One region of the Ochrobactrum sp. Marseille-Q0166 genome, then DNA from elsewhere that is predicted to be linked to it. Evidence: predicted binding sites of a transcription regulator. Region 1 holds the regulator's gene; the other holds the start of a gene.
The links. The regulator LexA, encoded in region 1, represses DNA repair genes until DNA is damaged. The targets are predictions, from matches to a motif close to TGTTCNNNNTGTGTTCNG.
Positions count from the first base shown of each region.

Region 2: the regulator LexA is predicted to act here: its motif matches at 2,313-2,330, upstream of H5024_RS10360 (PA0069 family radical SAM protein).

Region 1 covers NZ_JACJUO010000001.1:1,454,178-1,458,584, reverse strand. Annotated here, with positions in the region: gene trpC (indole-3-glycerol phosphate synthase TrpC) at 1-322, shown strand, start outside; gene moaC (cyclic pyranopterin monophosphate synthase MoaC) at 326-802, shown strand; gene glp (gephyrin-like molybdotransferase Glp) at 826-2,040, shown strand; gene lexA (transcriptional repressor LexA) at 2,161-2,883, shown strand; gene H5024_RS06965 (ComEC/Rec2 family competence protein) at 2,939-4,407, opposite strand, start outside.
Region 2 covers NZ_JACJUO010000001.1:2,151,620-2,156,026, reverse strand. Annotated here, with positions in the region: gene H5024_RS10365 (ribonuclease HII) at 244-909, opposite strand; gene H5024_RS10360 (PA0069 family radical SAM protein) at 1,116-2,270, opposite strand; gene H5024_RS10355 (SH3 domain-containing protein) at 2,453-3,034, opposite strand; gene H5024_RS10350 (glycosyl transferase) at 3,191-3,703, shown strand; gene H5024_RS10345 (hypothetical protein) at 3,744-3,971, opposite strand; gene H5024_RS10340 (hypothetical protein) at 4,114-4,341, opposite strand.

The DNA of each region.
Region 1 (4,407 bases):
CGCTTTTGAACTCGGTATGGATGCCCTCATTGAAGTCCATGACGAAGAAGAAACCGAACGCGCGCTGAAGCTTTCTTCGCGCCTCGTTGGCGTCAACAATCGCAATCTGCGCACATTTGAAGTCGATCTTGCTGTCTCCGAACGCCTCGCAAAGATGGTGCCTTCCGACCATCTTCTGGTCGGCGAAAGCGGCATATTCACCCATGATGATTGCTTGCGCCTTGAGAAGTCGGATATCGGCACATTTCTCATCGGAGAAAGCCTGATGCGCAAGGATGATGTTGCTCAGGCAACTCGCGAACTTCTGACCGGCGAGGTTTAAGTCATGACAGCCAAACTCACCCATATCGACCAGACTGGCGCCGCCCATATGGTCGATGTCGGCGACAAGGCTGAGACTGAGCGCCAGGCAACCGCTGAAGGTGCCGTCAGAATGAAGCCGGAAACTCTGGCACTCATTCTGAAAGGCGATGCCGCCAAAGGCGACGTTATCGGTACGGCCCGTCTGGCTGGTATTATGGCTGCGAAGAAAACCGCCGACCTCATCCCGCTTTGCCACCCATTGATGCTGACAAAGGTCTCGGTGGACATTGAACCGGACCAATCGCTTCCCGGCCTGCGCGTCTTTGCAACTGCGAAGCTGAAAGGCCGCACCGGGGTTGAAATGGAAGCGTTGACTGCCGTATCAGTCACCTGCCTAACCATCTATGACATGGCAAAGGCCGTTGATCGCCACATGGAAATTACCGATATTCGTGTTTCCGCAAAGAGTGGTGGTAAATCAGGCGACTGGAAAACCTAAGTTTTCGCACGAGAGGAAAAAGTATGTCCCTGCTTCCTGTCGATGAAGCCCTTGCACGTATCCTGAGCTTGGCAGAGCCACACGGTTTCGAGCAGGTTCCTTTGACTTCAGCCGGTGGACGTGTTGTTGCGGAACCTGTGAAAGCTCACCTTCTGCAACCTCCCTTTGACTGCTCTGCCATGGATGGCTATGCGCTGATCGCACCTGAAAACATCAGCTATCCGCTTGAACTGACCATAATTGGCGAATCAGCAGCCGGTAAGCGTTTCGACGGGCAGCTGAGCGAAGGTCAGGCGGTCCGCATTTTCACCGGCGCACCAATGCCAGCAGGCGCAGATAGCATCGTTATTCAGGAAGACACGGAACGTTCCGGCGACAGGCTAACAATCCGGCACGGACTCTATAAAGGCCGCCACATTCGTCGCGCGGGCCTCGATTTCGCACCCGGAGATGTGATTCTTCCAAAGAGAAAAGCACTCGACGCCCCGGCACTTTCCCTTGCTGCGGCCAGTGGCAACGCAGCCATTTCCGTTTTCAAACAGCCCCGCATTGCAATATTGGCAACTGGCGACGAACTTGTCCCACCCGGTACAGTTCCCGGCCCTGACCAAATTGTCGCTTCCAACAGCGTCGGCATCGCCGAAATTGTCCGCCGCGCAGGCGGTAAGCCTGAAGATATGGGCATCATCAACGACGACCCCGCAAAGATCGAATCGGCAATCAGCGCAGCGCTCAAAGATGGCGTCGATGTTCTAGTAACGATCGGTGGCGCGTCGGTTGGAGACCGCGATTACGTTCACGGGGCTTTGCAGAATTGCGGCGTCGATCTCGCCTTCTGGAAAATCGCTATGCGCCCGGGAAAACCGTTGATGTATGGCCGCAAGACAGTTTCAGGCAAGACGGTGCATGTCATCGGCTTACCGGGCAATCCGGTTTCAAGCCTCGTCTGTAGTCTGATATTTCTGCGTCCACTGGTGGCGAAGCTATCAGGCATTGATTTAGCTACAGATATTCGCCCCGCGAAATTTGGTCAGCCAATGAGTGCGAACGATCACCGCAGGGACTTTGTTCGTGCGACCGTTGAGAAGGCAATCGACGGAACATTGATTGCCAAGCCATGTCCAGTTCAGGATTCTTCAATGCTTTCTGCTCTTGTGGGCTCCAATGCGCTGTTGATCAGAGAAGAAAATGCACCCGCTGCGGCTATCGGTGATTCTTGCGCGATATTAATGTTGTAACGAACGGTATTAATTCCAAACCTCATTAATCATTTTAAAACCATTGCAGAACAAGACTGGAACATATAGTGTTCGTTCTGGTTTTGTTTTTATTTGATTCTGGTCTGGAGGGTGTAGCGCATGTTAACCCGTAAGCAGCACGAACTTCTGCTGTTCATTCATGAACGTCTTAAAGAGACGGGCATCCCTCCGTCCTTTGACGAAATGAAAGAAGCTCTTGATCTGGCTTCTAAGTCAGGCATTCATCGTCTCATCACGGCCTTGGAAGAACGCGGCTTTATCCGCAGGCTTCCTAATCGGGCGCGCGCGCTGGAGGTGCTTCGTTTACCAGATTCGATAGCACCGGGCTTGAACTCTCAAAAGAAGTTCGCTCCGAGCGTCATCGAAGGAAGCCTCGGCAAAGCTCCCCCTCCTCCGCCGACGCGCCCAACTCCAGTTATTGCGGAGAATGATTCCTCCACAATGGTTTCTGTACCCATGATGGGACGCATAGCTGCCGGTGTGCCGATCTCGGCAATCCAGAATCAGACACACTCACTGAGCCTTCCTCCAGAAATGCTGGGCTCCGGTGAACACTACGCTTTGGAAGTCAAAGGCGATTCGATGATCGACGCCGGTATTTTTGATGGCGACACAGTGATCATTAAGCGCGGTGATACAGCCAATCCGGGTGAAATCGTCGTCGCACTGGTCGATGATGAAGAAGCAACTTTGAAGCGTTTTCGCCGCAAAGGCGCTTCCATTGCCTTGGAAGCAGCGAATCCGGCTTACGAAACCCGCATTTTCGGCCCCGATCGTGTGCGCGTGCAGGGTAAACTAATCGGCCTGATCCGGCGTTACTAGCACTTACAGTTTTAGTATTGGTTGGAAGCAGCGATAGAGGTTTTGTCATTTTAAATCAGAGCGGCTCTGTCGTCTCCTTAAAGTCGGGAGCCGCCTGAAAATCAGAAGATTGATCGTTGCGAGACTTCTTCTGATGTTCGCGATCCGGTAATCCTCGTGCCGCTCTCGAATACAGACGATGCAGGTGCCATGGCCGCGTAGGCGCATCCACTGCGAAGCTGAGACTATCAGAATAGCCAGCTAAGTTTCGTGGTTGGATGACTGCAAAACGATAGATTTTATCGTCTTTGCTGTGATCATGTTTCGCTGATCTGGCTGATGCACTCGCGTCTGATGATAAACGTTTCCCAAGCCTGAGCTCAAGGGTTCCTTTGAGAGCGAGTTCCTGCCGGTCGATCAGTAAAACATCGGAGCGCGGGCAATTGAGGTTTTTGCTTGCTATCGCAAGAACGACAATCTCGCCAATATTGCAGGCAATATCCTTCATCTCCTCTTGCGCAGTATAGGCAAACATTCGCCCGTCTCGTAGAGGAATGGTACAAACTCCCTCTTCGCAGACAAACGCATCATTGGTGGATACCGGCTTCTGCTTTTTTACAATCTGCGGCGGAATAAACGTTTCGATCAGATAGGCAGTCTGCCAGTTTTGACCTGTGAATTTTGGCGGCCTGCTGCGATTTGCGGCAAAATTGCCATCGGGTAGGCGCACGGCTACAAATTTTGCATCCTCGCTAACGAGAATATCCGGCAATGGCGTTCGTATAAAAACGAAAAGACCAGTAATAACAAAGGGTAAAGCCAGCCATCGCAACCATGTCGTGGAAACAACCGCGATAACAAGCGCTACAGTCCAGAGGATAAGCGTGCTTGCAGGCATGACGCCCGGATTGCCGTCAGGAGAAAAGCTAGCAACCAAACTCGCTATATGCCTGACTAATAGGACGCCAAATCCCATAATCTGTAGTGGTAGCCAATCAAGCTGCAATGGCATCAACACCAAGCTCAGCACTGCAAAGGGCATCACAAGGATCGAGATAACCGGCAAGGCCAATACGTTCCCGACCAGGCCTAAGGGTGCGGTATTGTTGAAATGATAGGCGGCAAAGATGCCACTTGCTACACCGGCAACAATCGATGTTGCTCCCGTCGCCACCGCTGGAACGAGCATTTTGGATAGAAACCCACGCGGCACAGCACGCCGATTTTCGCGAGACGTTTGATTGCGTGCTTTCCTGTCACTCCACCAGGCAAATGCAGCGATCAAGCCAGCAGTTGCGGAAAAAGACATTTGAAAGCTTGGCCCAAGAATCTCATGCGGTGAAATTGCGATCATCGCAACAGACGCAATCGCAAGATTGCGCATACTGATGGCAGCACGGTCAGCCAGCAATGCGCAGAGCATCACGACAATCATGACGTAACTGCGCTGTGCCGCAACATCCGCACCCGACATGGCCAGATAGAATGTGCAGCTTAGAAGCGAGAGAAAAGCCGCAAACTTTTTGACCGGATATCGGGCGCTAA
Region 2 (4,407 bases), 700 kb from region 1:
GGAATGTTGTACAGGAGAGTATTGTAGCAATTTTAGGTTTCTTGAAACGCAGCGGGCACTCCCTGAGAAGACAACGGATGACTGCCTTCCGATGAATTTTCGAAGTTATTATGCAAATGGCAGTCTATGTGGCCTTGCCTACAGGTATGAATATCTCATGGCCGCCAAGGATGCATTTAGCGTGTTTGTTAAAAACGAACGCTGACGAACACGAGCGGCTTAAGTGCGCTATAAGAAGCTGCATTAGCTGGGCGAAAAGCGGCCTTTAATCGGCGCAAATGTGTAGCGATGGATCCCAGCAACCGGCCCTATTGCTTCGATGGCTGCTCGGTGTTTGGCTGTTCCATAGCCCGCATGCACTTCAAAGCCATAGGAAGCGTGGACAGCTCCGCTGCGAGCCATCATACGATCTCGCGTGACTTTGGCGACGATAGAGGCAGCTGCTATGGATATCGAACGCTGATCACCTTTCACCAATGCCGAGCCAGGGCATGACAAGCCGGCCGGGACATCGCGCCCGTCAATCAACGCATGATCGGGACTGAGTGTCAGGCCCAGAAACGACCGCCGCATGGCTTCAAGCGCAGCTTTACGAATGTCGCTCAAATCGATGCTGCGTGCACTGAGGCTTGCAACGGAAACACTCACAGCTTTTGCAAGAATGACTTCGTAAAGCGCTTCACGCTTTGCAGCTTTAAGCCGCTTTGAATCATCAAGCCCTTCAGGCAGATCATCGGGATCAAGCACAACCGTCGCCGCCACGACAGGACCGGCGAGGGGACCACGGCCAGCTTCATCAATGCCTGCTATATGTTTGAGCCCGCGCGCCAGATATTTCTCTTCTTCCGAAAAGTCGGGAGCAAGCGGTATCTCAAAGAGGAGCGGAGAATCAGAATTCAAGCGTTTCATTGGGCGGCAATGTTCGCACTGCTTCTGATTCTCCGCAAGGTCCCTGCCGAGGATGGTGGCGTAAAAGCAGGGGCCTACCGCCCGAAAAAATCAGACGGGGGATATATTCACAACTGTTAGCCCCTACAGAATAGGAGCCGACCAAACACACTAGCTGATGCCGCCTTTGCAGGACCTGCATCATTGCCGCTCAGAGGAGCGATCAATCAAAAAAGCGATAACTGCTTTCCACCCTTTTCAATCGGCTCAAACAGATCATTTCGCAAAGGAACGCGTTTTGAGTTAAAACCAAGATTGCGCGCAGCAATCTCAAAACGGCGGCCAATCTGCCATGCATAGGGACCAGTGCCACGCATGCGTTTCCCCCATTCGGCATCGTAATCCTTCCCGTCGCGCATGGAGCGCACAAGCGACATCACATGACGATAACGATCAGGATAATTGCGCAGCAGCCAGTCTTTGAACAAAGGTGCCACTTCAAGTGGCAGGCGTAACAGAACATAGCCAGCTTCGCGCGCGCCTTGTGCGTAAGCCGCATCAAGAATGCGCTCAATCTCGTGATCATTGATGCCGGGAATGATCGGTCCCATCATAACACTGGTTGGAATGCCCGCTTCGGTGAGTTTGCGAATGGCTTGTAAGCGTAGTGTCGGCGTTGACGCACGCGGTTCCATTGTTCGTGCCAGATTTGCGTCTACAGTTGTGACGGAAAGTGCGACCTTGGCCAGACCTTTTTCGGCCATGCGGCTTAAAATATCGATGTCGCGCACAACCAGAGCAGATTTGGTGACAATACCAACCGGATGATTGGCTGCTTCCAGAACCTCGAGAATTTCGCGCATGATGCGCCACTTTTTCTCGATTGGCTGATAGGGGTCTGTGTTGGTGCCGATAGCGATGGTCTTTGGCTGATAACCGGGCTTGGCGAGCTCGCGTTCAAGCAGGCGCGGTGCGTCTGGCTTGGCAAAAAGCTTTGCCTCAAAATCAAGGCCAGCCGAAAGCCCCATATAGCTGTGTGTCGGACGGGCAAAGCAATAGATGCAGCCGTGCTCGCAACCCCGATAGGGATTAATGGAGCGGTCAAAGCTGATGTCGGGAGAATCGTTGCGTGTGATAATCGTGCGCGGCTTTTCCACCTGAACATCCGTCTTGAAGGCAGGCAAGTCTTCAAGCGTTTCCCAACCATCGTCAAATTCATGACGGGTTGTCGGTTCAAATCGCCCGGTCGGATTGATGCCAGCGCCACGCCCGCGCCTGCGGGAGTGATCAATACGCAGGCCAGCTTCACTGACCAGCGCATTGGCGTGATCTGCGCGTCCTGCTCCGAATGCTGCCTGATCTGCCTGCTGGATGATTTCCATAACCGACTCTTTCGTTTTCGTGATTCATTCTATCGCAGAGAATAGAACAAAGCAAGAACACAAAATATTGAGCCGTTATTTTTGAGCTTCTCCAGAAGCGTATGGGTCGGCGTTCGGGCAATGATGCATTTTAAAACACCGGCGCGATGAAAAGCGCCGGTGCCCTTGTCAAGGTTTGTCAGTTAGTAACGCGGCTGATGCTTTGGTGGCCGTCCCTGATTGTGACCGGGTTTGCCCGGACCGCCGGGACCACCCGGACGCACTGCTGGTGGCCTTCCATGATCCCCTGGGCGACCAGGGCGGTTTGCATTTGGCCTGTCAGGACGTCTCGGACGATGTGTTGCCGGAGGTTTTCCGGGGCGATGTGGCCGATTGTTCCAATGTGGTGGCGGTGGCGGAGGAGGGCGATGCCAGCCATGTTTGTTAGAGCTGAGAATTGCCGCGGCAATCAACGGGATGCCGATCGCAACTGCGGCAGTTCCGAAATTACTGGAATTTCTGGCTGAGCCTTGTGAAAAGGCAAGATAGTTCGATGAAGCCCATCCGAGGCGGCCACCATAATCGACCTGACACCAGTTATAGCCGGTCGTGCAGCCAAGGACATCAATTCCCGCACCGTTCGGGATGGCACCAAGAACCGGATAATTCGTACCGGGCCCGGTGCGGACATTAAGATTGGTTGTCGCTATGGCATTCGCTGCCTGTGCAACGGGTGCTGCAAGCATGGCCGTTGCCAGAACAATCGATGTAAGAGCTACCCTCATCCGCTCACTCCACAAAATGGGTTTGTAACGAAAACGACTAAACCATTTTGCCTGCCGATTTCATACGATATTTTTGGCTTATCATTAATATAGATAGTGGAACTGAATATTTGAGTCCTGAGCTTAAGAAGCCAGCGAAACATGATATGGATAATAATGCTTTCCGTTTTGCTCTTCACAAAAAACTCTGAAAAGGCGCTGGCGCATACATTAGCCGGATTGGTACCTGCCGTTGTCGATGGGCTATTGCGTCGCGTGATTGTCGTGGATCAGGGGTCGCATGACGATACGCGGCTGATGGCCGAGGGGGCAGGTTGCGCCTTTTACGAAAATGTCGACTTGCCAAAGGCATTCGATGACCTTCGAACGGAGTGGCTTCTGATTTTAAAACCCGGGGCTATCCTGCAAGACGGTTGGGAAGATGCCGTTCGGCGGCATATGGAAGGAGGCCAAGCACCCGCGCGCTTTTCATTGCCACAGGAGACTGGCCTTATTGGCAAGCTCTTGGGTGTGAAACCGTCGCTTGATGCGGGGCTTTTGGCACCGGTGTCGGCAATCAGGCCTTTGATCCGGGATAGTGGTATTCCAGCTGTTGCTATAAAGCAGCTCAAACCTGTGCGTCTGTCGCAGAAGATTTTGCCACCAGAAACAACAAAAGGCGGAGCCTGAGTGGCTTCGCCTTTTTGTATTCTACCGGCTGTTGCCGATATTAGTTCTGAAAGCTTGAAGGTGATGCGTCACCAAAGCGATGAGCCGAACCGTCCTGATAGGTCTTCTGACCGATGGAAGCAGTCGCGGTTTTGTCGACCTGCTGCGTTGCAACGGGCGTGCGATCATTTGCATAAAGATCGGCAGGTGTGCCAACATTTGGATTTTCAGCGAATGCAGCACCAGCGCTAAGAGCAACGGCAACAGCAGCAAGAGCAAACTTTTTCATTTTTCTATTCCTTCTTCATCGCCCTTTGGATGGCATCAGTGCTTCCGGGGCACCGGGGTGGCACTTCTGCCATCCACCGGGGAGATAACTGGGAGTGCCGTTCGGAGTAATCCGTCAGGCAGGATTGTTCACTAAGTCAAGCTTAGTTCTGGAAGCTCGATGGGGAAGCATCACCGAAACGATGAGCCGAGCCGTCCATGAGCGAAGACTGACCGATCGAAGCAGTCGCGGTGTGATCAACCTGCTGGGCTGCAACGGGCGTGCGGTCATTTGCATAAAGATCGGCAGGTGTGCCAACATTTGGGTTTTCAGCGAAAGCAGCACCGGCGCTAAGAACAACGGCAACAGTAGCAAGAACAAACTTTTTCATTTTCTATCTCCTTGGTTGTGTGAAGCGGCGATGTGTTCGTCGTTTCGATGACCAAGAAATAGGCCT